DNA from 4 places in the Pseudoalteromonas sp. MM17-2 genome. Region 1 is predicted to be linked to each of the others. Evidence: predicted binding sites of a transcription regulator. Region 1 holds the regulator's gene; each other region holds the start of a gene.
The links. Region 1 encodes sigma-54, which starts transcription at its own class of promoters, with help from an activator protein. Its sites were predicted from a motif close to GTTGGCACGNNNNTNGNNT; they were not measured.

Region 1 (7,992 bases):
CAACCTTGGCAATGGGCGATGCACTCGCTGTTGCTTTATTAGAAGCCAAAGGCTTTACCGCCGATGACTTTGCCCTCTCCCACCCCGGCGGTAGCTTAGGTAAACGTTTATTACTGACCTTGAATGATGTTATGCATAGCGGCGATGACGTGCCACGCAGTCACCAATCACAAAGTATTAAAGAAGCCTTGTTAGAAATCTCAAGCAAAGGCTTAGGCATGACCGCTGTTGTCGATGATAATGAGCGACTGGTAGGGCTATTTACCGATGGCGATTTACGCCGTGTATTGGAGCAGCGAGTGGATATTCACAACACCGCGCTGATTGAGGTAATGACTCCAAACTGCACCACAGCCGATGCTCATATGCTGGCGGCGGAAGCACTGAAAATTATGGAGCAAAAGCGCATCAATGGACTCATTGTGACCGATCACGAGCAACGTCCCATTGGCGCGCTGAATACGCAAGACTTATTGCGCGCGGGGGTGATTTAGTGTTGTTTTCAGAGTTATACCAAGCCATAGACGAAGACGCATGGCAACGTGCACAGCGCACTCGATTGTTAATTTGCGATATTGATGGCGTGTTTTCAGATGGCCGTATCTATTTAGGCAATCAAGGCGAGGAATTAAAGGCCTTTAATACCAAAGACGGGTTCGGCATTAAAGCGTTGCTCAATGCGGGTGTTGAAGTTGCTGTTATCACCGGGCGACAATCACAGATAGTACAAACGCGAATGCAAAGTTTGGGTGTCCCCCACATTTATCAAGGTAAAGAGAATAAGCTCGAAGCCTATGCACAGTTAAAACGCACATTAAACCTAAGCGATGAGCAAATAGCCTACATTGGTGATGATGGCCCTGATTTACCGGTGATGGAGCAAGCCGGGTTCGCCGTAGCGGTTAATGACGCTCACCCACTGGTTAAGCGAATAGCCCATTACAGTACCTTGCTACCGGGCGGTTTTGGTGCTGTGCGTGAGCTCACAGATTTGCTGATGCTGGCCCAAGGACATAGCCTGGGAACACAGGGAAGTAGCACATGAACGCAGCGAGAGCGCTCATATCACTGCTATTTATCGTCGCGATGGCGTGGCTTTGGTACCCTTATTTTATGAAGTCGACAGATGATGGTGTCGCTCAGCAAGACCATATTGCCACACCCGACTATATCGCAACTGGGCTAAGTCAGACTAGTTATAACGATCAGGGTGAGTTAAGCCACACCGTTTATGCTGAGGAAATGGAGCTGTATCAAGAGCTCGGGTTTACGCATTTCACCAAGCCAGTATTTACCTTATATGGTGAAACAGAAAATTGGCAGGTAAACGCCGATGAAGCGACTTTATACAACAACAACATTTTGATCTTGGAAAATAACGTCACCGCCACCAACTTAAAAGAAGGGGCGATGATTGAGAAGGTCAGCGCTGAGGCCATCCAAGTTGATATAGATAGCCAGCGCATGGAGTCCGAGCAGGCTGTAGTATTAAGTGGCCCGAATATGAAGATCACCGGGCAAGGCTTGAAAGCAGACCTCAATACAGAGATAGTTGAATTAACAGAACATACGCGAACAATATATTATGACCAATAAAATCAGTGCATTAATTACATCCATCGCAATTGGCTTATGCTCTGCCAGCGCTACTGCTGAGCAAATCACCGCCAAGGAAGTGTTAATTGATGCCGACAAACAACAAGCACTGATCAAAGAAAATATCACTATTTTTGATAAGAACGTGCATATTGTTCACGGCAAACGGGAAATAAAAGCTGACCGCCTTGAGGCTCACCGTCGTCCAGAATTGGGTGATAACAAGCAATTGCTCGTAGCCACCGGCTCACCAGCTGTGTACACCGAAGTGATGGAAGATGGCACTGAGATTTCTGCACAGGCGCTGGAAATTCGTTATGACGTCGCCTCTGAGACCCTTAAAATTCAAGGTGATGCTAAGATTGCCATGGCCGACCAGCATATCGTTGCCGAAACCATAAGCTATGATATTGCCAAACAGCTGATCACCGCCGAAAAGGATGAAAACTCCAGCACACGAGTGCGCACAACATTAACACCACAAAGTGACGATACGCCGGAGAAAGAGCAATAATGGCGACTCTTAAAGCACAAAAATTAGCGAAAAGCTATAAAGGCCGGGAGGTCGTCAAAAGTGTGGGCTTAGAAGTGCAAGCAGGTAGTATCGTCGGCTTGCTCGGCCCTAATGGAGCCGGTAAGACAACTACTTTTTACATGATAGTTGGCTTGGTACCCAGTGATAAAGGCACCATCAGTATTGATGATGAGGATATCACCTTAATGCCGATGCACTCTCGTGCGCGCTTAGGTATTGGTTATTTACCGCAGGAATCATCTATTTTTCGAAAGCTGACAGTTTTTCAAAATTTGATGGCCATCCTAGAAACCCGCAAGGGCTTAAGCAAAGCAGAGCGTGAAAGCGAGCTTGAGGGCCTGCTTGATGAGTTTAATATACAGCACATTCGAGACTCACAAGGAATGGCGTTATCTGGTGGCGAACGTCGCCGGGTAGAAATAGCGCGAGCATTGGCGGCAAACCCCAAGTTTATCTTGTTGGATGAACCTTTTGCTGGTGTCGACCCTATTTCAGTGTTAGATATAAAGAAAATCATAGAGCATCTGCGCAATCGTGGCATTGGTGTATTAATCACCGACCACAACGTGCGAGAGACCCTAGACGTATGTGAAACCGCATACATTGTTTCCCATGGCGAGCTCATTGCTTCTGGCACTCCAGAGCAAGTTCTTGCCGATCAAACGGTTCGCGACGTCTATTTGGGTGAGCAGTTTAGATTATAACGATTAAAGGATTGTTAGAGATACATGAGGCAATCATTACAGCTGCGCCTAGGCCAGCAATTAACAATGACCCCACAATTGCAGCAAGCGATTCGCCTGTTGCAGCTCAGTACTTTGGATCTCCAACAAGAAATTCAAGAGGCGTTGGACGCCAACCCTTTACTTGAAGTTGAAGAAGACAATTACGCCGACAATAACGACAACCAAGAGCAAAAAGAGTCGACGTCCGACAACCAAAATAACGACACCGCCGAGACGGCCAGCGCCAGTAAGGATGAAGTTGAAAGTGCTGATGCCATGAACAACGAGTCCATCAGTGAAGACTTGCCCATGGATGTGTCTTGGGATGAGTATATTAGTGCGGCTCCCGTTGCCTCCTCTGGGCCTATGCCAGAAGATGAGTCTATCTACCAAGGCGAAACCACCGAGTCGTTACACGATTATTTAATGTGGCAGCTGCAATTAACACCTTTTAGTGCCACCGACGAGGCCATCGCCACAGCCATCATTGAAGCCATCAATGACAACGGCATTTTAACGGTCAGTTGTGAAGAACTGCTGGAAAGCTTGAATCATGATGAACAAGACGATGGTATCGAGCTCGATGAAATTGAAGCCGTTCTTAAGCGTATCCAACTCTTTGATCCTGTAGGAATTGGTGCGCGTTCTTTACAAGAGTGCTTGTTGATCCAGCTCAAGCAATTTGACCCACAAACCCCTTGGCTTGAAGAGACCAAAGAGGTAGTTTTTAACTATATTGATTTGCTTGGTAGTCGTGACTATCGCACCTTGATGAAAAAGACTAAGCTTAAAGAAGCGCAGTTAAAAGAGGTGATGACACTGATACACAGTTTAAATCCGACTCCTGCAGCCACGATTGTGCGAGAGCAGTCAGAGTATGTGATTCCAGATGTATCAGTGAAGAAAGTTAAAGGCCGCTGGGTGGTTGAATTAAACCCAGATAGTATGCCTAAGATCCGCGTTAACGATCACTATGCATCAATGTCGCGAAGCTGTAAGTCGCAAAGTGATAGTCAATTTATTCGCTCGCATTTACAAGAAGCGAAATGGTTTATAAAGAGCTTGGAACAACGCAATGATACGCTACTTAAAGTAACTAATTGCATTGTTCAACAACAACAGGCATTCTTTGAACATGGTGAAGAGGCAATGAAGCCAATGGTGCTTAATGACGTTGCCGAAATGGTGGAAATGCATGAGTCAACGATTTCCCGTGTGACCACCCAAAAGTATATGCATACACCACGGGGTATTTTTGAGCTGAAGTACTTTTTCTCCAGCCATGTTACAACCGAAAACGGAGGTGAATGCTCGTCCACAGCGATTCGAGCATTGATCAAAAAGCTAGTAGCTGCGGAGAATCCTGCTAAGCCGTTGAGTGATAGCAAGATTGCCGACGTACTAGCCGAGCAAGGAATTAAAGTGGCTCGGCGCACGATAGCTAAATATCGTGAATCGCTAGCCATTCCACCGTCAAATCAGCGTAAAAGTTTGATATAGACGTTAGACAAGAAGGAAAATGCTTATGCAACTAAATCTTACCGGTCGTCACGTAGAAATCACTGATTCTCTTCGCAACTATGTGAATAGCAAATTTGCAAAATTAGAGCGTCACTTTGACCATATAAATAATGTGCATGTCATTCTTGATATTGAAAAACTAACACAAAAAGCAGAAGCTACTCTTCACGTTAACGGTGGTGAACTGTTCGCAACCGCAGAGCACCAGGATATGTATGCGGCGATCGACGGCTTAATTGATAAGCTCGATCGTCAAGTGATTAAACATAAAGAGAAATTATCTCGTCACTAACATGAACCTAGATTCACTCTTTAGCAAGGACTGCAGCAAAGCTGCGGTCCTTTTTAATAGCAAAAAAAGAATGCTGGAATACCTCTCTCAGGTGGCACATCAGCACAGTCCTCACCTCAGCGAGCAATCGGTACTTGATGCTTTGCTGACCCGCGAAAAGCTGGGCAGTACCGGTATAGGTAAAGGCGTTGCTATTCCGCATGGCCGTCTCGATAGTATCGACAGTACCATTGCCATTGTTGTAACTAATCGCGAAGCCATTAACTTTGATGCCATTGATAACCGTCCGGTGGATATCTTTGTCGCACTTTTAGTGCCGGCCAATGAGACTGAACAACACCTGAAGACCTTAGCGACAATTGCTGATAAACTAAAAGACAAACAACTGTGTAAACAACTGCGTTCAGCCAGCAGCGATCAAGAGCTTTATCAATTGATCGCCGACTAATGCGCGCCGTATTGATTCATGGTGTCGTTTAAATGTGCGTCTTGGGGTAAAACAAGGAGTTGTCGGATGGAACTTATCATTGTCAGTGGTCGCTCGGGTTCTGGAAAATCAGTCGCGTTACGGGTGCTCGAAGACCTTGGGTACTATTGCGTAGATAACATCCCGGTTATTTTACTCCCCTCTTTGGCGCGCAGTGTTTCGGCAAATTATGACAAAATTGCCGTCAGTATCGACGTGCGCAATTTGCCCAAAGAGCAGCATGAATTTAACGACATTCTCGCTTATCTGCCTGAGTTTGCTAAGCCTTCGCTGTTTTACCTTGATAGTGACGAACAAACGTTGATTAAGCGTTTCTCTGAAACTCGTCGGCTACACCCCTTATCAATGCAAAATATGACGTTGGATGTCGCTATTCGTGAAGAGAAGCAGCTTCTTGATGTACTCATCTCCCACGCCGACTTTATTATTGATACAACTGAGCTCAGCGTTCACCAGTTGGCGGAGATGATCCGTGAAAAAGTGCTGGGTAAAAAAGACAAGCAATTACTGATCACCTTTGAGTCTTTTGGGTTTAAACATGGCATTCCAAAGAATGCTGATTATGTGTTTGATGTGCGGTTTCTCCCCAACCCCCACTGGGAACCTGAACTAAAGGCGCTCACAGGGTTAGACCAACCCGTTCAAGACTATTTAGCCAGTCACTCAATCGTGCAAAAGTTCACTTGGCAGATCCAAACTTTTGTACAAACTTGGTTACCGCACTTAGAGCGTAATAACCGTAGTTATTTGACCATTGCTATTGGCTGTACAGGGGGTCAACACCGCTCAGTGTACCTTGCCCAAACCTTGGGAGAGCGCTTTTTAGATACCTATCCGAATGTGAAAATTCGCCATCGAGAGCAGGAAAAATAGTGATGGTTGAAGGTACTTTTATTATTCAAAACAAGTTAGGCCTACATGCTCGTGCAGCCTCACAATTGGCGCAACTGGCGATGAATTTTGATGCCCAAATAACGCTATATCAAGGTGATAAGAGCGCACAGGCCGACAGTGTCTTGGCTTTACTGCTCCTTGAGAGCGGCAAAGGTAAGGAAGTGCGCGTGCAGTGTGAAGGCCCTGATGCCGATGCCGCGTTAGCAGCTATCGGGGCGCTCATTGCAGAAAAGTTCCACGAACAAGAATAACCCTTAGGCATTTACTTTTGCTATCATTGATTTAGTTAGGTTAAACTAATCAACGGCTTGTAAGCGCTTGCTTGCACGCTATTTCCCACCCCATTTTTTGTATTTAAGGGATGCCTATGCCAGAAGCCTATGAACAAGATTACCCGCTGCAACAACTTCAAGAAGTCACCGAAGCTCTTAATAGCGGCCAGTTTGTTCATGTACGCAGGCTTCTCGCCAAAACTGCGCCCTGTGATACCGCATTATTATTAGAATCATCGCCCCATAAGACACGTTCTAAACTATGGGCGCTCGTCGACCCTGATGTCCAAGGTGATGTACTTGAAGAGCTCTCTGAAGATGTACGCCTGAGCATTATCTCACGCATGGAGCCTGAGCATATCGCCGCAGCGACAGAGGACATGGACGATGATGACTTAGGGGAAGTATTACGAAGCTTACCAGAGCCCGTTTATAAAGACGTTATTGAGGCGATGGATATTCAAGATAGAGACCGTGCAACTACGGCTCTGTCTTACCAAGAGCGCTCAGCTGGGGCGCTGATGAATACCGATACAGTGACTATCCGTCCCGATGTCTCTGTTGATGTGGTCTTGCGCTACTTACGCCTCAAAGGCGAGTTACCTGAAGGCACCGATGAGCTCTACGTAGTCGATAAAAATAACTGCTTTTTAGGCTCAATGCCATTGAGCTCTTTGCTAACCACCATGCCAGATGCCATCGTGCGCGACATCATGGATGAAGAGTGTGAGTCTATTCCAATCACCATGGATGAGTCTGAAGTGGCACAGCTGTTCGAGCGTCACAACTGGATTTCGGCCCCTGTGGTCGACGATCAAGCGCACTTACTTGGGCGTATTACCATTGATGATATCGTCGATGTTATCCGTGAAGACGCTGAACACAGTTTACTGAGCTTAGCCGGTCTAGATGATGAAGAAGATACCTTTGCACCGGTATTTAAAAGTACTCAGCGGCGCTCCGTTTGGCTTGGAGTAAATTTATTGACCGCTATGCTGGCCGCATTTGTGGCGAGCTTTTTCGAAACCACCTTGGGTATCTTGCCATTTTTAGCCGTGCTCAATGGTATTGTGCCGTCAATGGGGGGCGTGGCCGGCTCGCAAACGCTGACCTTGGTTATTCGAGGCCTCGCACTTGGCCATATTAACGCCACCAACCAGAAATTTATACTGACCAAAGAGCTGGCCATCGGGGCCTTGAATGGGGTGCTGTGGGCCTTGCTTATCGGTAGCGCCATCGCGCTTTGGAAATGGGATTTAACAATCGGTTTAGTGATCGCCTTTGCGATGTTTATGAACCTCCTCGCTGCGGGTATTGCTGGTGCGGTTATTCCCTTAATTCTGAAGAGAATGAATATCGACCCGGCGCTCGCCGGTAATGTAGTGCTGACCACAGTTACCGACATCGTAGGTATCTTCGCATTCCTTGGAACCGCAACTTGGTTCCTTATTTAGAAGAATTAGTGAAGGGCAGCTGACGTAACTGCCCTGCAAAATACTCTCTACATTGAAGAATCAATTGCTACAATCTCAGCAATTAGTTTTGTATTTACAACATTACTAGAGTCTTCATCATTACCAAATGAAGCTATCGACTGTGTCAGTAGCTCAAAATGAGATTCCTGTCCCAACTTCTCTCGCGCTAAATTCTCTATCCAATCACCTGTAACT
Region 2 (7,992 bases), on a different contig from region 1:
ACGGCAATGATCAACACGATTATCACTAATGCGCCCAGTGCTAAGCGCACTATCTTCATAAACCAATTTTGCTCCCACAGTGGCAGTTCAGCAACCGCACCTAAATCTTCACGTACAAAGGGGACACTTACGACTTCTAGAGCATCACCTCGCTGCATGTCGAAACCCACCCCTCCTTGTAATAGGCGACGAATATTGTTGAGTTCCTCGGCACTGCGCGGCGCACTGGTGGTTTGCCCATCCGCACCAGCTGTTTGTGTGTAATCCACAGCCACGGAAACACTGATACGGCGGATCACCCCAGTCTGCTTACGTTTATGAGAAATAGTGGTATCAAGCTCATAATTACGGGTCGCTTCTTTGTGGCTGCGCGACGGTGAGCGAGTTTGCGCACTTTGCTCGTCCAACGCATTCTCTGGAATGTTAGAGTTCACTGGCGGCTGATTTGTTAAAGCGCCAGGAATGCCGACCGCTAAGCCACCAATGTTATTCTCTTCTAATGTGGTTTCACTGCGCACCGCTGGCAAATCTGGGTTGTAACGCTTTTGAGTCTCTTCTACTGCGCTGAAATCCATGACCAAGTCGACCTGCGCAGTATAGTTACCCAGTCCGACCACCGGGATCATGATGCTATCAATTTTTTCTATATATTCCTGCTCTCGTTGACGCTCAATCTCATACTCTTTACGTGAGCGCGCCGATAACGAATTTTGTGAACCAGAGTTAAGCAGACGACCATTTTGATCAGTCACCGTAACCCGTTCAGGAGACAGTCCTTGCACGGCCGAGGCGACGATATCGACGATAGAGTCTATCTCTTCACTGTTGAGGTTACGGCCGCGTTTAACCGTCGCAACAACCGTTGCTGAAGGCTTCTTCTCAATACGAGCAAATACATTTTCTTTAGGAATGGCCAGTAATACTTTGGCGCGCGATACTTTATTAAGTTCTTCAATAGTGCGCGCAAGCTGCTGCTCGCGAGAGTGCTTGAGACGTTCACGTTCAAGACGCTGTGATACGCCAAATCCCATGTCTTGCATCAAGATATCGGTGCCCGATTGCGGGCCTTGAGTAAGCCCCTCTCGGGCCATATTTAGTTTTATATCTTGATAGGCATCTTCGGCAACCATGATCACGTTGCCATCGAGTTCATAATCGATTTTTTGCGCGTCCAAGAAATCCAAGGTCTGAATCAATTCCTCGGTAGGCATTTTACCTAACGGGCGCATATCAGGCTGACGCGCCCAAATAATGATAAAAATAGCGATGGCCAAGCAAATAGCCAAAGCGATGATCAGCGTCACCTGTCGTAGCATATCCACGCCGTTGAGGGCGCTTAAATAGCCAGACTTTTGTTCTTGCTGTTCACCCGAGGAGTCGGTGTTCATGTCAACACCGCCATCGGCAAGGGCTAAATCTGTTGATTGGTTTGCTTGTGCCACAACTGTTCTCCGCTATCCGTTATACAGGCATGTTCATGATGTCTTTGTAGGCTTCCACTAGCTTGTTACGAACCTGCACAGTGGCCTCAAATGCGACAGAGGATTTTTGCGATGCGATCATTGCTTCGGCAAGAGAAACGCGGCGATCACCCATCTCCACAGCAACCACTTTCGATTTAGCATCTTGCTGTAGGTTATGAACATTATCGATTGCGCTACTTAGTAGCTCACCAAATTGGCTGGTCGATGTTTGCGGCACTTGGTTTTGTGCCTCTTTCAATGGGTTACGAGCTTGCGCTTCTTGCGCGAGCGACTGCATTTCTTGAAATAATGAGTTGGCTTGGACTTTCATCTTGGGCATCACTCAGTTAATTAAACTTACCCTGAACGATGCACAAGTCATGCCAACAAAATATCGTTATTTAACAGTCGCTTATTGTTATTTTAATTTTGACACTGAGGAATTAAGCGAGCTATATTTTTGACGCCCACAAGAAAGCCCGAGCATATCCCGGGCTGAAATAGAACATTATGACGAGACTATGCAGGAAGGTGGATCCCCTGCTCGCGCATTTGCGCTATTTTGTAGCGCAAGGTACGCGGGCTGATCCCTAAGGCATCAGCAACATCCTTACGTTTCCCGTTGAAGCGCGCTAAGGTATCGAGAATTATTTTGTGCTCTTTGTTTTTAAGCTCATCTTTAAAGTTATGGGCTTGGTCTACACCTTGGGGTGATGCCATTGGCAGCTCATCATAGTGTTGATTGAGCGCAGAGGGCATATCTTGGTGCGCATTGAACTCTACTTCATCATCAGTGACGAACTCTTCGATATAAATGGCGCTGGCGTGCACCTCGTCACCGGATTTTAAGATCAGCGCACGCTGAATAACATTATCAAGCTCACGCACATTTCCCGGCCAAGTATGCGCCATTAAGCGCTCTTTGGCATCGGCACTGAGCGAAGCAGTCGCTTGTTTGCTAGCTTGGCAATGACGCTCCAATAAATGTTCAGCCAGTGGAATAATATCCCCGGGGCGCTGATTGAGCGGCAACCAGGTCAGCGGGAACACGTTTAGGCGATAATATAAGTCTTCCCGGAATATACCGGCTCTGACCGCTTCTTTGAGGTCACGGTTTGAGGTGGCCAACACCCGTACGTTGAGCTCAATGGTTTTGCGACTCCCTAAGCGCTCAACCTCGCGCTCTTGCAATACACGTAGCAATTTCGCTTGTAGGCCTAAATCCATTTCAGTAATTTCATCAAGTAAAATGGTGCCATTTTGTGCTTGCTCAAATTTACCTGGACAGGCATTCACAGCGCCAGTGAACGCGCCTTTCTCGTAACCGAACAAAGTCGATTCAAGCATGTTTTCGGGAATGGCTGCACAATTGATAGCGATAAATGGCGCCTCTTTACGCGGCGATTGGTCGTGAATATAGCGCGCCAATACCTCTTTACCACTCCCGCTTGGGCCCATCACCATGACACTCGCGTCACTGTCAGCCACTTTATTGGCTAAATCGAGTAGCGCCAAACTTTTGGCATCGGCGACCACCGGGCCACTTTGGCTAGCCGTCTCATTAGGTAAATAACGACTCACTAAATTCAGTAAAACCTCGGGGGCGAATGGCTTTGCCATATAGTCGATGGCACCCAGACGCATCGCTTCGACCGCGTCATCAATAGTGGCATAGGCCGTCATCATTAATACCGGCATGTCTGGATAGTTAAGCTTGATGCTTTTTAGTAATTCAATGCCATTAATACCGGGCATCTGCACATCACTGACCACTAGAGCAACACTGTGCTCTTTTAGCATCATGATTGCTTCTTCACCACTTTTTGCTGCAATGCAGCGAATATCTGACAGTGTTAATGTATCGATTAGGGCTTCGCGTAACCCCTTGTCATCCTCGACAACAAGTACATAGTTATTCATTGCTCTGCTCCTGGGTATTGCTGTGCAAAACAGGAAGCGTTAGCGTAAATTGCGCGCCACCGTTTTGAAGGTTCTCTACTTTTATTTGCCCCTTATGGGCATTCACCACTGAGGCAACCACAGCCAGACCTAAACCTGTGCCCCGACGCTTAGTGGTAAAAAAAGGCTCAAAAATTTTGTCAATAATCTCTTCGTTGATCCCTGGGCCATTATCGCTAATGATGATATCGACATAATCACTGTTCGTGCGTTGACGACGTGCCTGCATCTTAATGTGCGCACCACTGCCTATCACCTGTAAGCTATTGTGCACCAGGTTATTGATGGCACTGGCCAAAGCTGTACGATTGCCCATGACTTCGATATCGGGCTCAGGGAGCTGGACTTGTAGATGCGCTTCATGCTCGCTGAGCATGGCTTCACTGCCAGAATTTACATCATTGAGTAACTGCCCTAATGACATCGGCTCAACGACTTGCTGCTCACCACTTTTGGCAAACAACAGCATATCATTCACTTGGTTTTCCAAATCTTTCAAACGCGACATGAGCTTATCGTGACAGTGGGCGCGCGTTTGATTATTCAATCGCGACGAACCCAAATTGGCCCCATATAACATGGCTGCCGAGAGCGGTGTACGCACTTGGTGGGCTAAAGTAGCCACCATTTTGCCAAGCGCGCTTAAACGTTGCATATGCGCCACTCTTGACTGCAAACGGCGCGTTTCCGTTAAATCGGTCATTAAAATGAGCTGCCCAGGCTCGGGCGTGAGCGCGCGGATTTCTAGTTTTATACGCCGTCCATCGCGCAACGACACTTCATGGCCATCGTCCTGTTGCGGGCGGAATGAGCGCTGGATCACCGCAAACCATTTCTCACCTTCGAGCGGCTCGCCTAACATATCACTGGCAATTTGATTGGCTTTGGCTATCATTCCCTGTCCATCAAGCACCACCACACCCGCAGGCATGGTGTCGACTAAATGACTCAGCCAGCTGGCTTGTAGCCGCAAGTCGCTCAGCTCTCCAACATAAGCTTCTTGCGCTAATGCCGGGCTAAACTGGCCATGATGAAGGATTTGTGGGTTGATAACACTCGCTAATGCCATGATTTTCACTCTTAAACACAAGGTCTAACCCATAAAAGCACAAAACGTACCAACTTTATTTTGTTTAATATTCAAAAAGTTACATTATTATTATTGCTATCAAAAAAATGACACTGTATAAAAAAACAGTCACCTGATACATTAGTTGATAACGCTTTCTACAAGGAGTTTTTATGTGTATTCGCTGCGCCTGGGTGGACTTGAGTAAGCCCGATTACGTTGCCTACCATGACGATGAATGGGGTGTGCCTGTTTATGATGATCAACGCTTATTCGAGTTTATTACTCTCGAATCGGCACAAGCTGGTTTGAGCTGGTATACCATTTTAAAAAAACGAGACAACTACCGCCGTGCTTTTGCTGACTTTGATATTCACACTGTCGCCGCTTTTGATGGCGAAGACATCACGCGCTTGCTCAATGATGCCGGTATTGTCCGCAATAAGTTAAAAATTAATGCCGCTATTAATAACGCTCAACGCTTTATTGAAATTCAACATCAGTTTGGTAGCTTTAGCGCGTATCAATGGCAATTTGTGAATGACAGACCGCGCGTCAACAGCATCGCGAGTCCTGAAGATTACGTAGCAACCAGTGAGCAATCCGATATTTTTGCTAAAGATTTGAAAAAGCGTGGCTTTAAATTTTTAGGATCCACTACAGTGTATGCTCATATGCAGGCTTGTGGCATGGTTAACGACCACCACAACCAATGCTTTCGCAAAGAGCAGGTGATCGCTTTGTATTAGCTTTGAACCTGAGTTAACTATTTAAGGGGCGCTGGCACCGCTTGTGTTACTGCGGCAAAGCTAATCGCGGTTGAGATTATATTTTTTCATTTTCTCAACTAAGGTGGTGCGACGCACGCCCAGCACCTCAGCAGCACGGGCAACAACATAGTCATAGCGCTCAAGCGCTTGCGTGATAAGACTCACTTCTAACTCTGCAAGGTACTCTTTGAGGTTGACTCCATCATCAGGCAGCACCCCAATATTGTCCGCTGCAGCTTCATGCTCAGCAGGTAGTTGCTCATCATCATCAACAAAGCCTTCACCGAAAATATCATTCAGGGCTTGGCGCTCTAATAGCTCTTCGGGGTACTCTGGAACAAATGCTTCAACATCGAGATGCTGATACTTCTTCGGTAAGTCTGGTACATCAACCACTTGATCCGGAAACATAATCACCATGCGTTCGACAAGATTACCGAGCTCACGAATATTTCCGGGCCACGTATGGCCTTTTAAACTTTCAATGGCACGATCGGTAAACTTAACGCTTTGACCACTTTGCTGGGCTGTTCGCTTAGTCAGCTCTTTGAGCAGCAAACCAATATCATCGCCACGTTCACGCAACGCCGGGTTCTCGATGGGGAAAACGTTCAAGCGGTAGTATAGATCCTCACGGAAATCTCCCGCTTCAATCATTTGCTCTAGGTTTCGGTGTGTCGCTGCGATGACTCGAACGTCGGCTTGAATGGCTTTGGTACCACCCACTCGCTCGTAAGTGCGCTCTTGCAATACACGCAGTAACTTAACCTGCATTTGCAATGGCATATCGCCGATTTCATCCAAGAACAAGGTACCACCTTGAGCCAACTCGAAGCGCCCCTTACGCGCTGATATGGCGCCAGTAAATGCGCCTTTTTCATGGCCAAACAATTCGCTTTCTAATAATTCGCCGGGGATAGCGCCACAGTTTACCGGCACAAACGGGCCTGAACTACGTCCCGAAAGAAGGTGTACGTTACGAGCCACCACTTCTTTACCCGTGCCCGACTCCCCAAGAATGAGTACATTTGCTTCTGTTTTCGCCACCTGAGAGATTAAAAAACGAACATGATTGACGGCTTCGGTATCCCCCACTAAGCCATTGAAGGCTTTAGGATTGTGCGCACTTTGGGTGGGCTTCATGCGCGCATACTGCTGACAGTCATGGAGCAATTGGGTGGTTACATCATGGTGAAAAGGCTCGGTTATAAGGCCAATGACGTTAGCGATATCTAATAAGGGTTTTAACGTTTCACCAATTAACAAAAATGGTAACTCTGGATGCGCTTTAATTAATTGCTGGTGTTCGCCGTTATTGAGTGCCCCGAGCACAATGATGGGCTCGTAGTGCTTATCAATATTTGCACACAAATCACCTGAGGTGGTCAGTTCATTAGCCTCACCCACAAAGGTTAGTGCTGAGCTCAACCCTTGGGCTCGAGTCGTATTGTCATCTAGAATCAGGATCATCGCGCCGCCAAATACTAAGCGATTGTTATAACTCTAGATTGTATTGCAGTTCAGGGAGGATTCAAGGAAAAGCGGCATGTTTTTGACGTTAATGCCAAAAATCAGACGCTTTTCCTAGTTTTGTTTGATTCAGCGCATAGTGAACCACCATTACAGCAGTCCTAAAATTGCGGCGGCGTTTTGGTTGGCTTGGCCGCGCAGCGCGATAGATGCTTGGTTAAGGATGTCATTACTGGTGCGCTCACTCACCGCTTTTGCATAGTCAGTGTCAGCAATGCGGCTTTGACTTGCTGCAACATTCTCGTTTTGCTCGCTAAGCGAGCGAATTTGACTGCTTAGGCTATTCTCGAAAGCGCCCAGCTGCGCTCGCTGCTGGTTAACCTGCTCTGCGGCTTGCTCAGTCACATCTAACGCTGAATTAGCGCCCGCTTGAGTGGTGATATCAATAGCATTTACGACACTAAGGAAGTCGCTATTAGGCTGTTCAAGGGCGTTTGTTTGATTCGCATCAGCGCCAATTTGAAAGCTGACACTTTGGCCATCAAATAACGGCTTCCCGGCAAAACTGCTTTGCTCTAACGTGTTGGTAATTTCGCTTTGCAGTTGCACGACCTCTTCTTGCAAAGCCTGGCGGTCGCTATCGGAAAGTGCACCATTACCAGCTTGTATGGATAGCTCGCGAATACGGCCAACAGAATCATTGACGTTACTCAATGCTGACTCACTCACTTGCGCATAGGAAATACCGTCATAGGCATTACGGCTGGCCTGTGTAAAACCATTTTGCTGCGCCGTTAAACGGTCAATAATTTGAAGCGCTGCGGCATCATCAGCCGCTGAGTTAACGCGCTTACCTGTAGCGAGTTGCTGATCTAATTGCGTCGAACGAGTATTGATTGATGCTAGTTGGCTTGCAGCTTCTGAGTTGATTTTCATAACCTGCCTCCTGGAGTTTTGTGGCCTGCACTTATACTAAAGTGTAGAACATTGGTCTCCAACAAGCACTTTAAATCGCTGTCCACCCACCATCTAAGAATAAACTCTGGCCGGTCATATAGTTAGATAATTCACTACTAAGATAAGCAATGGCTCCTTTGACGTCTTCTTCTGCGGCCATTCGAGCCAAAGGTACTTTGGCATTATATTTATTCAAGAATGAATCTGGCTGGCCACGCTCAATGCCGCCTAGTACTATATTATTTACTCGGACTCTAGGTGCAACATTGGCAGCTAACCAGCGTGTCAATTGCATCAACCCCGC
Region 3 (7,992 bases), 190 kb from region 1:
ACGCTGGCTCAGTAATAAAGTGTCGTTGAAAAGTGTATCTAAAACTATGATGAGCTTGAAAAGTCAGTTAGCAGCAGTACACGCTTTGCAAATTGCGCCAATCAGTGCCGGCGATTGCAGCGAGGATTAACTGCCGAGAGTGGGGTTATAGCTATAAAAAAAGCGCCATATAGGCGCTTTTCAATTAACTTATAGGTAATTCACTATAATCCAGCGTCGGCTTTAAGTGCCTGTGCTTTATCGGTCGCTTCCCATGGGAATTCATTGCGACCAAAGTGGCCGTAAGCCGCTGTAGGCTGATAAATTGGACGTTCTAAATCAAGCATTTGAATTAAACCATAAGGACGTAAGTCGAAATGCTTGCGGATCAGTTCGATTAAACGCGTTTCGTCTAATTTGCCGGTGCCAAAGGTTTCAACACTGATGGAGGTTGGTTCGGCAACGCCAATGGCATAAGACACTTGGATTTCGCATTTATCGGCCAGGCCGGCCGCGACTATATTTTTGGCAACGTAACGTGCTGCGTAAGCGGCAGAGCGATCCACTTTCGATGGATCTTTACCTGAAAATGCACCACCACCGTGACGTGCCATACCGCCATAAGTATCAACGATGATTTTACGACCGGTTAAGCCGCAATCACCCATCGGGCCACCGATCACGAAGCGTCCTGTGGGGTTAATGAAGAACTTAGTCGCATCGGTAATAAGCTCTGCTGGTAGCGTTGGTTTGATAATGGTCTCCATGACCGCTTCAACCAAGTCATCTTGTGCAATAGAATCGCAATGTTGCGTTGACAGCACGACGGCATCGATACCAACAGCCTTGCCATTCTCATAAGCAAAGGTTACCTGTGATTTGGCGTCTGGGCGTAACCACGGTAATTCACCATTTTTGCGCACTTCGGCTTGGCGTTGTACCAAGCGGTGTGAATAGGTAATGGGCGCTGGCATGAGCACGTCGGTTTCATTACAGGCATAACCAAACATCAAGCCTTGGTCACCTGCACCTTGCTCTTCTGGACGAGCGCGGTCAACACCTTGATTAATATCAGGAGACTGTTTACCAATGGTGTTTAGAATTGCACATGAGTCGGCATCGAAGCCCATATCGGAATGGGTGTAGCCGATTTCACGCACGGTTTTGCGCGTTAACTCTTCAATGTCGACCCAAGCACTGGTTGTGACTTCACCACCGACCATCACCATACCGGTCTTCACATAGGTTTCGCAGGCTACACGGGCATGGGGATCTTGCGCCAAAATAGCATCGAGTACCGCATCAGAAATTTGGTCAGCGATTTTATCCGGGTGTCCTTCAGACACAGACTCAGAAGTAAATAAATGTTTTGCCATAAGTTTCTGCTCACAAGTATCGCGCTTCCCAAGATCATACCAGCCACTGGGTTGAGCGCAGCATAAATTAAGGCGCGTATTCTAGCTAAATCACAGGTGATTTCCTAGCTTTTTACGCCTAGACGTCTAAATAAAATTGATTGTATAGCGGTCTTTTGACCTTTATTGCTTGGTGTTTTTGTACTCTTTTAGTTATCAGTATTTTTATTCGTTATGAGTAATTCTAAAGTTACTCGTTCGATGCCCAATTTTTAATTGCAGGGGGCAGATGAATAAGTAAGAATGGGCTTTCGTCTTATTCTTTACCCGCGCCAGCATGAGCGCGAGTGAAGCCCCAGCGCAAATACATTTAAAGGTAGGAGAATTCATGCCATCACGCAAAGAACTTGCAAACGCCATTCGCGTGCTTTCCATGGACGCGGTTCAACAAGCTAAATCAGGTCATCCGGGTGCCCCGATGGGCATGGCCGATATCGCCGAAGTACTGTGGCGCGATTATCTTAAGCATAACCCGATCAACCCTAACTGGGCTGACCGTGACCGATTTATTCTCTCAAATGGCCACGGTTCAATGCTGATTTATTCGCTTTTACACTTAAGCGGCTATGATCTTCCTATTGAGGAAATTAAAAACTTCCGTCAGCTTCATTCAAAAACTCCGGGCCACCCTGAATACGGTTATGCTCCGGGTATTGAGACTACTACGGGCCCGCTTGGACAGGGGATCACCAATGCGGTAGGCATGGCAATTGCGGAGAAAGCCCTTGCTGCTCAATTTAATCGCGCTGACCATGAAATTGTTGATCACTATACTTACGCTTTTATGGGCGATGGCTGCTTGATGGAAGGGATTTCTCACGAGGCGTGTTCGCTTGCAGGAACTCTAGGCCTTGGTAAGTTGATTGCGTTTTGGGACGACAATGGTATTTCTATTGATGGTGATGTAGAAGGCTGGTTTAGTGACGACACTCCCGCGCGTTTTGAGTCTTACGGCTGGCACGTGGTTCGTAATGTTGATGGTCACGATAGCGAGGCTATTCGCGCTGCTATTGACGAAGGCCGCGCCCAAGGTGACAAGCCAACGCTTATCTGTTGTAAAACAGTGATTGGTTACGGCTCTCCGAATAAATCAGGAAGCCATGATTGCCACGGTGCGCCGTTGGGCGATGATGAAATTAAAGCTGCGCGCGAGTTCTTAGGTTGGTCTCATGACGCCTTTGCGATTCCTGATGATATCTATCAACAGTGGGATGCTAAAGAGAAGGGCACGCAAGCAGAGCAGAGTTGGCAGGATAAGTTTGCGGCATACAAGGCGGCATACCCTGAGCTTGCTGCTGAGTTTGAACGTCGCCAAAATGGCGAATTGCCTGCTGACTGGGCTGAGAAGTCGCAAGCCTATATTGAGCAGTTACAAGCAAACCCTGATAGCCCTGCAACACGTAAGGCATCGCAAAATGCCTTGAATACCTTTGGCCCCATGCTACCCGAGTTTATGGGCGGCTCAGCCGATTTGGCCGGATCGAACTTAACTATTTGGAGTGGTTCAAAAGGCCTTAGTAAAGACGACGCGTCAGGTAACTACATTTTCTATGGGGTGCGTGAATTTGGTATGTCCGCCATTATGAATGGCATTGCCCTGCACAAAGGTTTCATTCCTTACGGTGCAACCTTTTTGATGTTTATGGAGTATGCACGCAATGCAGTGCGCATGGCTGCACTAATGAAGACGCCTAGCATCTTTGTTTACACCCACGATTCCATCGGCCTGGGTGAAGATGGACCGACTCACCAACCGGTTGAGCAAATGGCGAGCCTACGTTATACACCGAATCTAGTGAATTGGCGTCCATGTGACCAAGTTGAGTCAGCCATTGCGTGGCAGCAAGCGATTGAGCGCAAAGATGGGCCAACGTCGCTGGTCTTTACGCGTCAAGGTCTTGCTCAGCAAGCACGCGATGCGCAGCAGCTTGCTGATGTGAAAAAAGGTGGGTATGTATTAACCTGTGATGGCGAGCCAGAAGTTATCCTGATTGCTACAGGCTCGGAAGTACAACTTGCTATGGATGCAGCTTCTGAGCTTCGCGCTCAAGGTCGTCAGGTACGCGTTGTGTCTATGCCATCAACGGACTTGTTCGATCAACAAGACGCACAGTACAAAGAAAGTGTCCTACCCAGCAGTGTGACTCGCCGTGTCGCTGTAGAGGCAGGCATTGCCGACTTCTGGTATAAGTATGTTGGTTTGAATGGCAAAGTTATCGGCATGACTAGCTTTGGTGAATCAGCGCCAGCGGGCGAATTGTTTAAGCACTTTGGCTTCACCGTGGACAATGTGGTTGCGGCGGCCAACAGTCAGTTTTAAATAATTAGAGACGTAAAAAAACCCGCGAACTTCGCGGGTTTTTTGTTTGAAGATAAGCCTGTATTAGCAGTTTGTTTCTTCTGCACCGGCGTTTTCTTTAACATTTTCACACGCGTCTTCAACCGCGTTTTGAGTGTCAGTGATCGCCTCATCAATTTTTTCACCTGCCTCTTCGGCACCGCCACTGTCTTCACAGCCCATAGCGAATACTGCGGCAAATAATGTAGCGATAAATGCTTTTGTTGCTGAATGATTAAACATAGAACTCTCCTTGAATATTAACTCTTTAAATCTGGATTCAAATAACGTGTTTTGGTTGCGGTCGCGGGTTTCATCCCGCCTGTGACCGCTTGTACTGTAAAACTAATAACTACCTTGGCGCTTTACCACGAATGGCGCCAGCAACAAGGGAGATAACCAGCAGTACCAAGAATACAAAGAAAATAATTTTAGCGATGCCAGCGGCTGCGCCAGCAATGCCACCGAAACCTAAAAGTGCTGCGACCAAAGCGATAACTAAAAATGCAATTGACCAACCTAACATAATGTACCCTCCATAGATTTGCGTTTCGGAATATACGCTGCTAAGTCCATGCCAACTTTTAAGGTATTGATTTTAATGGGTTTGTTGTTTTTTGTGGACTAGGGGAAAAGAAAAGCTTTCACTGTTTGTGTAAAAGATACAGATTAATTTTATGTTCATAGAACAAGCACTTGGGCAGGTGCTGAATACGGAGGAGGTGGTTTATCGGCACCAGAACTCAGTCATCAGCAGCCATGCCACCTATGATTGTTTTAGAGGCCTCTACTCTTCCTCAGTTACACTTTTTTTATCGGCCTGCGCAAGCCGAATTGTGCGCTGCTGCACTAGCTGAGATAAAGGCACAAGTTGGAAACCTTCGCCCTCGAGTTCTTGCAATGCCTGTTGCAAGAACGCAAACGTTTCGGGGTAGGGGTGAGCAATTGCAACTGCGTAGTCATACTTATCAGCGAGAGTCTTTAACTGCTCAAAGCGATAACGTAGTTGCTGCTCGGTGGTAATATTGTCGAGAAAAACATGGCGAGCAATATTGCTGACACCGTATAGCCCGGCAATTGTTTGCGCTTTTGAATTGGGAGTTGTTTTACTGTCGAGAAAAAACAAATCCTGCTCTTTTAGCACTTCCATAGTCCAGCTCATCGGCGCATTTTGCTGGGTTAGCAGCGAGCCCATGTGATTATTGACGCCGCGCGCATTGGGTAGGCTGGCTAATGCCTTGCGTAGCTCGTGTTGGAAAGCTTCTTTTGACATATCCATTGTCAGCCCCCCAGGCCCTAACGCTTTACCGTTTATAGCTTGCATAGGGGCATGCAAAAGCACCTCTTTATCTAAGGCCCCTGCCTGTTGAGCAAAGTGAGCGGCGTAAGGAGTAAAAGGGAGCACCGAATAGGTCACAGCGCCAGGCAAGTGCAAGGCAGCCATGTCGTTACGATGATAGCCGATGTCATCAATGACAATAGCGATTTGCTTCGCATGTACTGGTGATAAGAGCACCAGCACATACAACGTAGTCCATATTAAAAAGCGCACAATATGTTTTTATCTTTGTTGATGATTAGTGTGCAGGCCCGTGCTTAAAGCCGATCCTGCGTTTTTATTGTTCTAATAGTTGCTGAGCTTTTAGTAATTGTTTATCAAGCAGTGCGGTTAAGTTTTTATGCGCACTTTGCCCCTCAGCTAAGCTGATTATAACTTCTTTATTTGATTGCGAAAGGGCAGGTTGCAATATCGGCACATCAGGTACGATGCCAGTCCCCTCAATGGACACGCCAGAGGGGGTATAGTACTTCGCTGTGGTCAGCTTCAAAGCACTGCGGCCATCGCCTAAGGGGATCAATGACTGCACCGACCCTTTACCATAGGAGCGAGTCCCTACCACGGTTGCCCGGTCATTATCCTTGAGCGCACCGGCAACAATTTCTGCAGCAGAAGCAGAGCCCTCATTGATCAGTACGACCATGGGGGCGCCTTGAATTATGTCCCCTGCTTTTGCTTCAAAGCGTTGATTAGCCTCCACAAAGCGACCTCGAGTAGAGACGATAACACCTTGAGACAAAAATAAATCGGCAATGGCAATGGCACTGTCGAGGGTACCGCCTGGGTTATCACGCAGGTCAATGAGCAAACCGTTGAGTATGGCGCCGTTGGCGTTTTGCATCATGGTGATGTGACGCGCGACATCATGAAAACTATGATTGTTGAAGCTATTAATGCGTAAGTAGCCCATGCCATTGGCCTTAAGCTCACTGGCAACGCTTTCAATGTGGATAGGCTGACGGGTAAGCTGAAAGTCGAGGCGTTGTGAGTGGCCTGCGCGAGCAACGGCTAAATGCACTTGCCCATCTTCACGACTGCTGATCAGAGCAGAGACTTCTTCTAAGGTAGTATTATTCACCTTAGTGCCATTGATAGACACGATAACGTCACCACGTTGTAAGCCAGCGGCCCGGGCGGGTGAGTTGGGTAGGGCGGAGATCACCACTACATGTTTGTCACGCTGTTCTACCTCGATTCCCAGGCCCTTGTATTGGCCATTGGTGACATCGAATAATCGTTTTAACTCTTGCTCATCAAGGAACTCGCTATATGGATCAAGCTCTTGTAATAAACTGCTGAGTACATGTTGGTCTAACTTGTCGCGGTCCACTTCCTCAACGTAGTAGTTGTTGATGTGAAAAAGCACTTCATCGAGTTGGCTGTCCTTTGCCAATGAAGCAGGCGCTAGTACCACTAAGGCAAAAAAACTGAGCCCTAGTAACAAGCGCTTGTATAGGTAAGTTGTGAATACAAACATCGGCTGCCCCCTTGAGGTGCAGCCTCTATTCAATTAGGAGGACTTGCACCATGTCGTTGGGTTAACGGCACGTCCTTTGTGGCGTATTTCAAAGTATAGACCAGGATCAATTTGACCGCCGCTCTGGCCTACTAAAGCGATTGTTTCGCCTTTATAAACCGGATCGCCCACTTCTTTAAGTAATGCTTGAGCGTGGCCGTATAGGCTCATATAACCCTTGCCGTGATCGACCACCATGACCCAACCAAAACCTCTTAGCCAGTCAGCAAAGACCACTTGGCCATCCTCTATACTGGTTATACTGCTCCCTTCACTGGCTGCGATCACCACCCCTTTCCAATTGAACCCTTGGCGTTTACGGGTGCCAAAGCGGTGGGTAAGCTTACCCCGTGTCGGCCAAGTTAATTTTCCTTTACTGCTACCCAGACCTAACATAGCTACTTGGCGGTCTTTACTGCGCTCTAGCTCCGCTAGGGTATCCAGTAAGGTCTGCTCATTATCTTTTAAATACGCTATCGAGCTTTGCAGTTGATTTAATTTACCTTGTAGCTCTTGGACCTGAGATTGACGTTGTGCTTTAGCTGCAACTAATTGCTGTTGCTGCTGTTGTTCTTGCTCGCGTAGCTTCGCCAGTTGTTGTCTGTTTTGTTGCAGCGCTGCTTGGTTTTGCGCTATTTCACGCATTGTTTGTTGTAACGCTTCAAGCTGTTGCAAACGAGCTTTGTTGAAATAGTCGTAATAGCTAATGGTGCGCTCTAACTTGGCTGTGTCTTGTTGGTTTAACAGCATCTTTGAATAATCGTGCCCACCCACCATGTAGGCGCTCTTTACTTGGGCTGCAAGTACTTTATCAAGCTTTTTACGACGCGACTCCAGCTGTTCAGCCTGTTGTTGTAACTTTTGGTGTTGCCGTTCGTTGTCTGCGAGCTTGTTATCGAGCGCACGTAACTCCTTTGCATTTGCAGCGATAGCTTGCTCTGAGTTCTTGAGTTGGCTCTGTAACTTATCCAGCGAGCGTTGCTGCTGCTGATAATTCTGTTGGCTCTTTTTTAATTCTTGTTGGACTTCGGTTAAGTCTTGCTTGGTGCGGTTCTCGTTAGCAAAGCTATTGAAGCTTAGGAACGCCAAAAGTGTCGCGCACAGCAGCGACACCTTTTGACGTTTGTGACTCAATAAAACCATCGGCATCGAGGTTACTTAAGACGCATGATGGGTGAACCAGTCATTTCTTCTGGCTGCTCCATGCCCAGTAGATGCAACATAGTGGGAGCTACGTCACTGAGCGTTTTGCCATCAATAGCTTGAGCATCACGGCCAACGTAAATGAATGGCACAGGCTCGCTGGTGTGGGCGGTATGCGCTTGACCAGTCTGTGGGTTTACCATTTGCTCGGCATTACCGTGATCGGCGGTAATTAAGGCCTCGCCACCGACTTGCTCTAACG
Region 4 (7,992 bases), on a different contig from region 1:
TCAATTGCGAAACCACCTAAACACATCAAACTATATATCAAAATTAAAACAAAGGACGAGAGCATAGGTTTGAACCTTATGGTTCCACTTACGAAGAAAGATGATATGTATTTTTTTGTTGTAGATCGGGTTTATGATGGTGAAAGTTTCACTCAGGATAGTTATGGTCGATTTATAACTAAAGGGCTTTATGATTTTCTAGTTGAGGCAAAGTTAGTAAACGAGAGTTAATGTATGAATCTTATTCCTTAATGTATTCAAACCGAGAAAAAGGGGCCTTGTATGGCCCTTTTTTATTAGTCTGTTCCTATAAACCCACCGGTTTGATGGGCCCACAGTTGGGCGTAGATCCCCCCTTGGGCGATAAGCTCTTGGTGTGTGCCTTGCTCAACAATATGGCCTTTGTCCATCACCACCAAGCGGTCCATTTGCGCTATGGTTGATAAGCGGTGGGCAATGGCAATAACGGTTTTATTTTCCATTAAGGTATCGAGGCTCGCTTGAATCGCTGCTTCTACCTCAGAGTCTAAAGCTGATGTGGCTTCATCGAGCACTAAAATAGGCGCATCTTTTAACAGTACGCGAGCAATCGCGATACGCTGACGCTGCCCACCTGATAGCTTGACGCCGCGCTCACCCACTTGCGCATCCAGCCCTTTGTTGCCATGACTGTCTTCCAGTTCACTAACAAAGTCCCATGCCTCAGCCTTTTTCGCAGCGGCGATGATTTGCTCATCCGTGGCATCGGCTAAGCCATAACCGATATTTTCGCGTACGCTACGATGCAGCAGCGCGGTATCTTGCGACACCATAGCAATATGTTGGCGTAGGCTTTCCTGAGTCACTCGGTTTATCGGCGCATCATCAATACGAATGTGTCCTTGCTCGACATCATAAAAGCGCAGTAAGAGATTAACTAAGGTTGATTTACCGGCGCCAGAGCGACCAACAACCCCCACTTTTTCACCTGCGGCAATGTTTAGAGATAGCCCATCGAGCACCGGCGGGTGTGACGGGGTAATTGGCTTGGCATAATTAAAGGTGATGTTATTAAAGTCAATGCGCCCATGGGTCACCTTCAGCGTGTTGGCATCCTCAGCGTCGGTTATGGTTATGGGTTTCGTTAAGGTGTTCATGCCATCGGCAACGGTGCCGATATTTTCAAACAGGGCGCTGACTTCCCACATGATCCACTGCGCCATGCCGTTAAGGCGAAGTGCTAAACTAACGGCGATGGCAATGGCGCCGACGCTGATTAAACTAATAGACCAAAGGTAAATCGATAACGCCGCAATCACCGCCACCAAGCCGTAGTTAAGCAGCTGCACGCTCACTTGTAACTTAGTGACCAGACGCATTTGCCGATATACCGGGTCTAAAAACAGCTCCATCGATTCACGGGCATATTGCTCCTCCCGCGATGAATGAGAGAAGAGTTTGATAGTGGCGATATTGGTGTAGCTATCAACAATACGGCCTGTCATTTGCGAGCGGGCTTCGGCTTGTTGCTCGGCGACCGCTTTCAGGCGGGGTATAAAATAACGTTGCACTGCAATATAACCTACAAGCCAGCCTAAAATTGGCATCATTAAGCGCCAATCTGCCTGGCCAACAAAGAATAGCATGGCGGAAAAATACACCACAATATACACCGCGACATCAAGTAGCTTGATGACGGTTTCCCTTACCGCCAACGACGTTTGCATCACCTTAGTGGCAATGCGCCCAGCAAAGTCATCGGCATAAAAGCTCACACTTTGGCGCAGTAGGTAACGGTGCGCCAACCAGCGAATGGCCATGGGGTAATTACCGAGCAAGCTTTGATGGAGAACGGCTGAGTGAACAAACACTAAAATAGGCAACAGCACGATAGTGACCAAGCCCATAAACCAAAGCGTATCGGTTTCGGTGCTTAACAGCTGTTCCGGGGTTGTCTGTCCAAGCCAGTCAACGAGTTGACCCATAAAGCTAAATAGCGAAACTTCAACAATGGCTAATAAGGCAGCGCTGATTGACATCACCGCCAGCGGCCCGCCCATGCCTTGGGTGTAATAACGACAAAAAGCCCATAATCCCTTGGGTGGCGCGGTTGTTGTGCGCTCGGGAAAAGGGGCGGTTAACTTCTCGAAAAAGGAAAGCATAGCACCACACATAACTAACTGATTTAAGGCGTCAGTGTAGCGATTTTGCGGCGTAAAACCTAGCGCAACGAGTGTGCTAATTTTGCACCACTGTGGTGACTATGCCGACTCCTAACTACGCGCTTTGTGCTTGCTCATTGAGCTCTGCAAGCATCATTTCGCGCATTTTAAACTTTTGTAATTTCCCGGTGACCGTCATCGGATATTCCTCGACGATACGAATATACTTAGGCACTTTAAAATAGGCGAGTTGATCTTTTAGGTAGGCCCGAATTTGCGGCTCATCGATATCGCGGTTGTCCTTTGCTTTGAGCCACAAACATACTTGCTCGCCAAATTTATCATCGGGGATACCAAAGACCGCCGCATCACTGACAGCGTCGTGCAAATACAGCACTTCTTCTATTTCGCGCGGATAAATGTTCTCGCCACCGCGAATGATCATATCTTTAATTCGGCCAACGATGGTCACGTAACCTTGCTCATCCATGACCCCTAAATCGCCAGAGTGTAGCCAGCCCTCAGCGTCGATAGTGGCGTTAGTTTTCGCTTCATCGCCCCAATAGCCTTGCATCACACAGTAGCCGCGAGCACAAATTTCACCCGGGCTACCAATGGCAGCGATTTGACCGCGTTCATCAATAATTTTAATTTCTGTGTGCGCCATTGCTCGGCCCACGGTTTGCACTTGTTTGTCAATTGGTGCGTCGGTTTGGGTAATATGGTTGATGGGGCTGCACTCGGTTTGGCCGTAACCAATCACCACTTCGCGCATATGAAAATCACTGTGTACTTTGCGCATCAATTCTTGCGGGCAAGTGCTGCCAGCCATGACTCCGGTGCGCAAGGTACTGAGATCGTACTGCTGAAAGTCGGGGTGTTCTAATTGCGCAATAAACATCGTCGGTACGCCATGGAGCGCCGTACAGCGTTCTTGCTCAACGCAACTTAGGGTGCTGACTGCATCGAACGAGGGGGCTGGAAATATCGCGCAGGCGCCGCTGGCCAAACACACTAGATTGCCCAGCACCATGCCGAAGCAATGGTACAAGGGCACCGGAATACACAGTCTGTCTTTGTCGTTAAAGTGCATCGCTTTGGCAACCAGCAAACCATTATTCAAAATATTGCGGTGCGAGAGGGTGGCGCCTTTTGGGTTCCCGGTTGTGCCCGAGGTAAATTGAATATTAATGGCGTCATCGGGTCGAAGTTGCGCTTCAATAACCCGCATTTGCTGGTAGTGCGCATCCTCGCCCAGTTGTTGAACCGCCGCAAATGATGTCATGCCAGCAAAAGGTTGCTCTGAGAGAATAATTACCTGCTCTAGAGTGGGCAGCGCTTGCAGGGTGGTTTTGCTACCGTCTTTTAATTCCGGTGCAAGCTGGTAGATCATGTCAACGTAGTTTGAGGCTTTAAATTGCTCGGCCATCACCAAATACTTTACACCCACGTTGTTAATGGCAAAGGCCAACTCATGAGGGCGATAGGCGGGGTTAATGCACACCATAATGGCGCCAATTTTGGCGCTTGCGAATTGCACTAAGGACCATTCAATATTGTTGGGTGACCAAATGCCAACCCGATCCCCTGGCTGCACACCCAGAGCGAGTAAGCCCGCAGCGAGGCGCTCTATTTCCCGTAAATACTGGCGGTAAGTCCAACGGATCCCTTGATGGCGAACGACAATCGCCTCATTGTCTGGGTGTTTGTCGACAATATAATCAAGATGCTCGGCGATGGTTCGCTCGCTAAGCGGCGTTGAAGATGAGCCGTGGTACTGGCTCAACGTGAAGGGGAGTGATTGTCTTGTTGTTGCGGCATTGACTGCCTCCTTGCCCGGATAGATGTTGTCATTTTAGGTTCTTCAACACCTAATCAAGCATAGAGTGTCGACACTTTCCATTATTTTGAGGTGGTTTCTATTGGAATTAGACTAAAGGTTTAGTTTTTGTCGACATAAAAAAGCGGGCCATGGGCCCGCTAAATCGTCTTGGGGAGAGAAATAATTTAGCTCGTTGCTTCTTGCAGTGCCTTCATTTTATCGTGGCAAATTTGCATGCGTTCACGAAGCTGAGAAAGAACTTGTGCGCACTGAGGTGGCTGCGACTCTTCTAGTGCATCGTCGAACTCTTCAAGCACTTTATCTTCAACCTCTTCAAGGTGCTTGATGTACGTGTGCTCCTCGTTGCTCTTAATCGCGCTCATCACCTTAGTGTAGGTTTTACGTACATCAACCAGGGTGTCTGAGCCGGTTTCAATTTCGCCTTGCTCTTCAATGGCAAAGGGTTGCAAGTCGGTCACCGCTTTGTGCTTTTCATCGATCATGTTTTGGAACACGGTACGTACATCATTGCTATCAATGTTGTCTTTGGCATCGGAGTAAAAATCAATGCCACCCTTTAGTACTTTGATAATGTCTGTGATTTTCTCTGAACGTTGCATTGTCATAATTGTGCTCCTTCAATTTTGAATTCGATTTAATAGGAGCAATGCTTGTGCCAAATCGAGGGAATGCATAAAAAACATTATTAAACAATGTTTTATCTTTATCTTCGAACGCTTGAAATGTGTAAGCCAACGCCTTTTTCATGGGCAACTATGAAAGCTTTTCAATTGCAGGCGGTAAAAACGTCATAGTCGTACAACCAACAAAACGTATTATTTTTTACCTTTCACAATGCGCCAGGTGAAGATGTGCTGCGTAGTAGCTATTATCGGAAAAAGAAGGAAGAAGAATGGATTGTAACGTTGCCCCAAGCACAACCTACCACGAGTGTAATACCCTTACGACAACGCGTCGTAAACGGGGAAAAGGATTTGAATACTTCCATCTTGATAAGGAAAAGATAACCAGTCGTGCTTACTTAAAACGAATGCGAGAGTTGGTTGTGCCTCCTATGTGGCGTGATGTACGTATTAGCGCTTGCCAGTACAGTAAGGTGCAGGCCGTTGGCGTTGATGGCAAAGGAAAGCGACAATACATTTACCACGCCCATTGGCAATTGGCGCAACAGCAAAAAAAATTTGCCAAGTTAGGTGAATTCGCTGCTCAGCTTCCAGATGCGCGAGGGCAATGCTTATCTTTATTGGCAGAACCTGATTGGACGAAAGACAAAGTGTGCGCGCTTGGGTGCGCAATCTTAGACCTTACCGCGATTCGTGTAGGCAATAATAATTATTACAAAGCCAATGAAACTTGCGGGTTAACCACGCTTCGACGCAAGCATGTGGATATTAAAGACGACCATGTACAATTTAGCTTTAAAGGTAAACACGCAAAACACCGAGAGGTGCGCATTGACGATACTGAGCTTGCTGAATTAGTGGCTTCAAGTGCAGAGCAACAAGGGTATAGCTTGCTACGTTATTATCAACAAGGCCAATGGCATGACCTGCAAAGTGATGATATTAACGAATTTATCCACCGTGTTTTTGGCGGCCACTTTAGTGCCAAAGATTATCGTACCTGGGCGGGGACGCGAATGGCGGTACGCTTTGCCCACGTAGCCGCAGAGCAGGTACAGGCGCACCCAAGGCGCAAATTTAAGTCTCAGCTGGTTAAACTCGTTGCCAAACAATTAGGCAATACCGCGAACATTTGCGAACAGTACTATATTCATCCGAAGGTGTTAGAACACCTCAGCGAACACTATGAAAATGAACACCCGTTTGCGCATTTTGATGTGACACCGCGCTCTTTAGCCGGGGAGTTAGACATGGATGAGAGGCATGCGTTAGCGATCATTGCCGGGCGATGACGTAACAGGCCATTTCTGCGGCCTGTTACTGTCGGGGGGATTACTGCTTAGCGTAAGTGCGCAGCATAATATCGACATACGCCGTCATAAAGGCTTGCTCTTGAAACTTCTTGAGTCCCGTATCAGCGAACTCAATAGGTAATGGGTTGCGCTTAAGCTGTTCTTTCATCTCTGTGGCACTAATAATGTGCACATCTAAGTTAGTTATCAGCTGCAGTGCCGCTTCCATTTTAAAGCCAACCGCGCCGCCAGCGAACTTACCTTTATGAGGTCGCGCTTTGATGGCGATAGCATCCACTTGGTAATCTTCCATCAGCTTTTTAAAGTCGCGATGAAACTTTTGGATTTCTTCAGTATCGTTGGCATCGCTTAAAACAAAACGTGTTTGGCGCACATCACGGATGTCAAACACATCATTTTCTTTACTTAGAAGGCATAGTAAAACTTCACTGCCTTTTATTTCTACGCCGCAAGTATGCATAGTCAAATATCACCTTTTTTATCAATGGCATTAGTATATCAGAAGCGCATACAAAATTTGTTAAGAAAATTAGCCGACGAGCCTTGTATTTACCTCTATAGCGCGCCAAAATAGCGCCTTGCTCACGCTGTGTGGGCGGCAGTATCATCGCAATGCTTGTTGGTATAAGCGTTGATTAGACTTATTAAATAGACAAATAAATACACGTGGCGCGGCGTAGGTGTCACCACTGTACAAGGATTAAACATGCCAGTAATTACTCTTCCTGACGGCAGTCAGCGTTCATTTGAAAACCCTGTTTCCACGTTAGACGTAGCACAAGACATCGGCCCAGGCCTTGCCAAAGCGACCATCGCTGGGCGTGTTAACGGTGAGCGTGTTGACGCCTGTGATTTAATCAGCGAAGACGCACGGTTAGAGATCATCACCGCAAAAGATGAAGACGGTTTAGAAATTATCCGTCACTCCTGTGCGCACCTTATCGGCCACGCCATTAAGCAATTGTATCCTGATGCAAAAATGGCCATTGGTCCAACTATCGACAACGGCTTTTATTATGATGTCGATATGGAGCACTCGCTGACGCAAGAAGATTTAGAAGCGCTTGAAAAGCGTATGAAAGAACTTGCGAAAACCAAATACGACGTGGTTAAGAAGACCGTGAGCTGGCAACAGGCCCGCGACACGTTTGAACAACGTGGCGAACCTTATAAAGTTGAAATCTTGGACGAGAATATCGCTAAAGATGACCGTCCTGGTTTATACCACCACGAAGAGTACGTGGATATGTGTCGTGGCCCACACGTACCTAATATGAGCTTTTGTCAGCACTTTAAATTGATGAAAGTAGCAGGTGCATACTGGCGTGGCGACTCTGACAATAAAATGTTGCAGCGTATTTATGGCACCGCATGGGGTGATAAAAAGCAACTTAAAGGCTACTTGCAGCGCTTAGAAGAAGCGGAAAAACGCGATCACCGTAAAATTGGTAAAGCCCTAGATTTATGGCACTGGCAAGAAGAAGCGCCAGGTATGGTGTTTTGGCACAATGATGGTTGGAGCATTTACCGCGAGCTCGAAGAGTTTGTTCGCGAAAAACTGCGCGAATATGACTATGAAGAGGTAAAAGGGCCGCTAATGATGGACCGTGGACTGTGGGAAAAATCAGGCCACTGGGACAAATACGGCGATGCCATGTTCACCACGGAGTCAGAGAAACGTGAGTATGCTATTAAACCAATGAACTGTCCTGGTCACGTGCAGATTTTCAACCAAGGTTTGAAATCTTACCGTGATTTACCTTTGCGTATGGCCGAATTTGGTTGTTGTCACCGTAACGAGCCATCGGGTGCGTTGCACGGTTTGATGCGCGTACGTGGCTTTACTCAAGACGATGCTCATGTTTTCTGCACAGAAGAGCAAATCTTGCAAGAGGTGACGGCGTGTATCGATATGGTTTACGACACTTATTCGACCTTCGGTTTTGAAAAGATTGTTGTAAAGCTTTCTACACGCCCAGAAAAGCGCATCGGTGAAGATGAACTGTGGGATAAAGCCGAGAAAGCCTTGGCGCAAGCATTGAGCGATAAAGACATTGAATTCGAGTACCTAC

Region 2: fliE (flagellar hook-basal body complex protein FliE) is a predicted target of sigma-54. The motif match lies at 1,833-1,851, and genes of this name have one in related genera.
Region 3: MHM93_RS04195 (DUF1328 family protein) is a predicted target of sigma-54. The motif match lies at 4,296-4,314, and genes of this name have one in related genera.
Region 4: MHM93_RS00100 (PA2169 family four-helix-bundle protein) is a predicted target of sigma-54. The motif match lies at 4,626-4,644, and genes of this name have one in related genera.

What each region holds. Positions count from the first base shown of each region.
Region 1 covers NZ_JAKRFV010000003.1:211-8,202, reverse strand. Annotated here, with positions in the region: gene MHM93_RS03230 (KpsF/GutQ family sugar-phosphate isomerase) at 1-494, shown strand, start outside; gene kdsC (3-deoxy-manno-octulosonate-8-phosphatase KdsC) at 494-1,045, shown strand; gene lptC (LPS export ABC transporter periplasmic protein LptC) at 1,042-1,596, shown strand; gene lptA (lipopolysaccharide transport periplasmic protein LptA) at 1,586-2,110, shown strand; gene lptB (LPS export ABC transporter ATP-binding protein) at 2,110-2,835, shown strand; gene MHM93_RS03205 (RNA polymerase factor sigma-54) at 2,860-4,356, shown strand; gene hpf (ribosome hibernation promoting factor) at 4,382-4,669, shown strand; gene ptsN (PTS IIA-like nitrogen regulatory protein PtsN) at 4,671-5,117, shown strand; gene rapZ (RNase adapter RapZ) at 5,184-6,029, shown strand; gene MHM93_RS03185 (HPr family phosphocarrier protein) at 6,029-6,301, shown strand; gene mgtE (magnesium transporter) at 6,418-7,776, shown strand; partial or broken gene MHM93_RS03175 (hypothetical protein) at 7,824-7,992, opposite strand, start outside.
Region 2 covers NZ_JAKRFV010000013.1:36,057-44,048, forward strand. Annotated here, with positions in the region: gene fliF (flagellar basal-body MS-ring/collar protein FliF) at 1-1,442, opposite strand, end outside; gene fliE (flagellar hook-basal body complex protein FliE) at 1,462-1,794, opposite strand; gene MHM93_RS11725 (sigma-54 dependent transcriptional regulator) at 1,983-3,383, opposite strand; gene MHM93_RS11730 (ATP-binding protein) at 3,376-4,491, opposite strand; gene MHM93_RS11735 (DNA-3-methyladenine glycosylase I) at 4,665-5,240, shown strand; gene MHM93_RS11740 (sigma-54 dependent transcriptional regulator) at 5,301-6,731, opposite strand; gene MHM93_RS11745 (flagellin) at 6,882-7,667, opposite strand; gene MHM93_RS11750 (SDR family oxidoreductase) at 7,738-7,992, opposite strand, start outside.
Region 3 covers NZ_JAKRFV010000003.1:193,520-201,511, forward strand. Annotated here, with positions in the region: gene MHM93_RS04175 (START domain-containing protein) at 1-130, shown strand, start outside; gene metK (methionine adenosyltransferase) at 204-1,355, opposite strand; gene tkt (transketolase) at 1,723-3,714, shown strand; gene MHM93_RS04190 (hypothetical protein) at 3,778-3,975, opposite strand; gene MHM93_RS04195 (DUF1328 family protein) at 4,085-4,258, opposite strand; gene MHM93_RS04200 (divergent polysaccharide deacetylase family protein) at 4,520-5,284, opposite strand; gene MHM93_RS04205 (S41 family peptidase) at 5,349-6,548, opposite strand; gene MHM93_RS04210 (peptidoglycan DD-metalloendopeptidase family protein) at 6,582-7,736, opposite strand; gene gpmM (2,3-bisphosphoglycerate-independent phosphoglycerate mutase) at 7,742-7,992, opposite strand, start outside.
Region 4 covers NZ_JAKRFV010000001.1:16,071-24,062, forward strand. Annotated here, with positions in the region: gene MHM93_RS00085 (hypothetical protein) at 1-231, shown strand, start outside; gene MHM93_RS00090 (ABC transporter ATP-binding protein) at 297-2,141, opposite strand; gene MHM93_RS00095 (AMP-binding protein) at 2,257-3,927, opposite strand; gene MHM93_RS00100 (PA2169 family four-helix-bundle protein) at 4,149-4,589, opposite strand; gene MHM93_RS00105 (DNA topoisomerase IB) at 4,877-5,899, shown strand; gene MHM93_RS00110 (DUF3010 family protein) at 5,940-6,380, opposite strand; gene thrS (threonine--tRNA ligase) at 6,627-7,992, shown strand, end outside.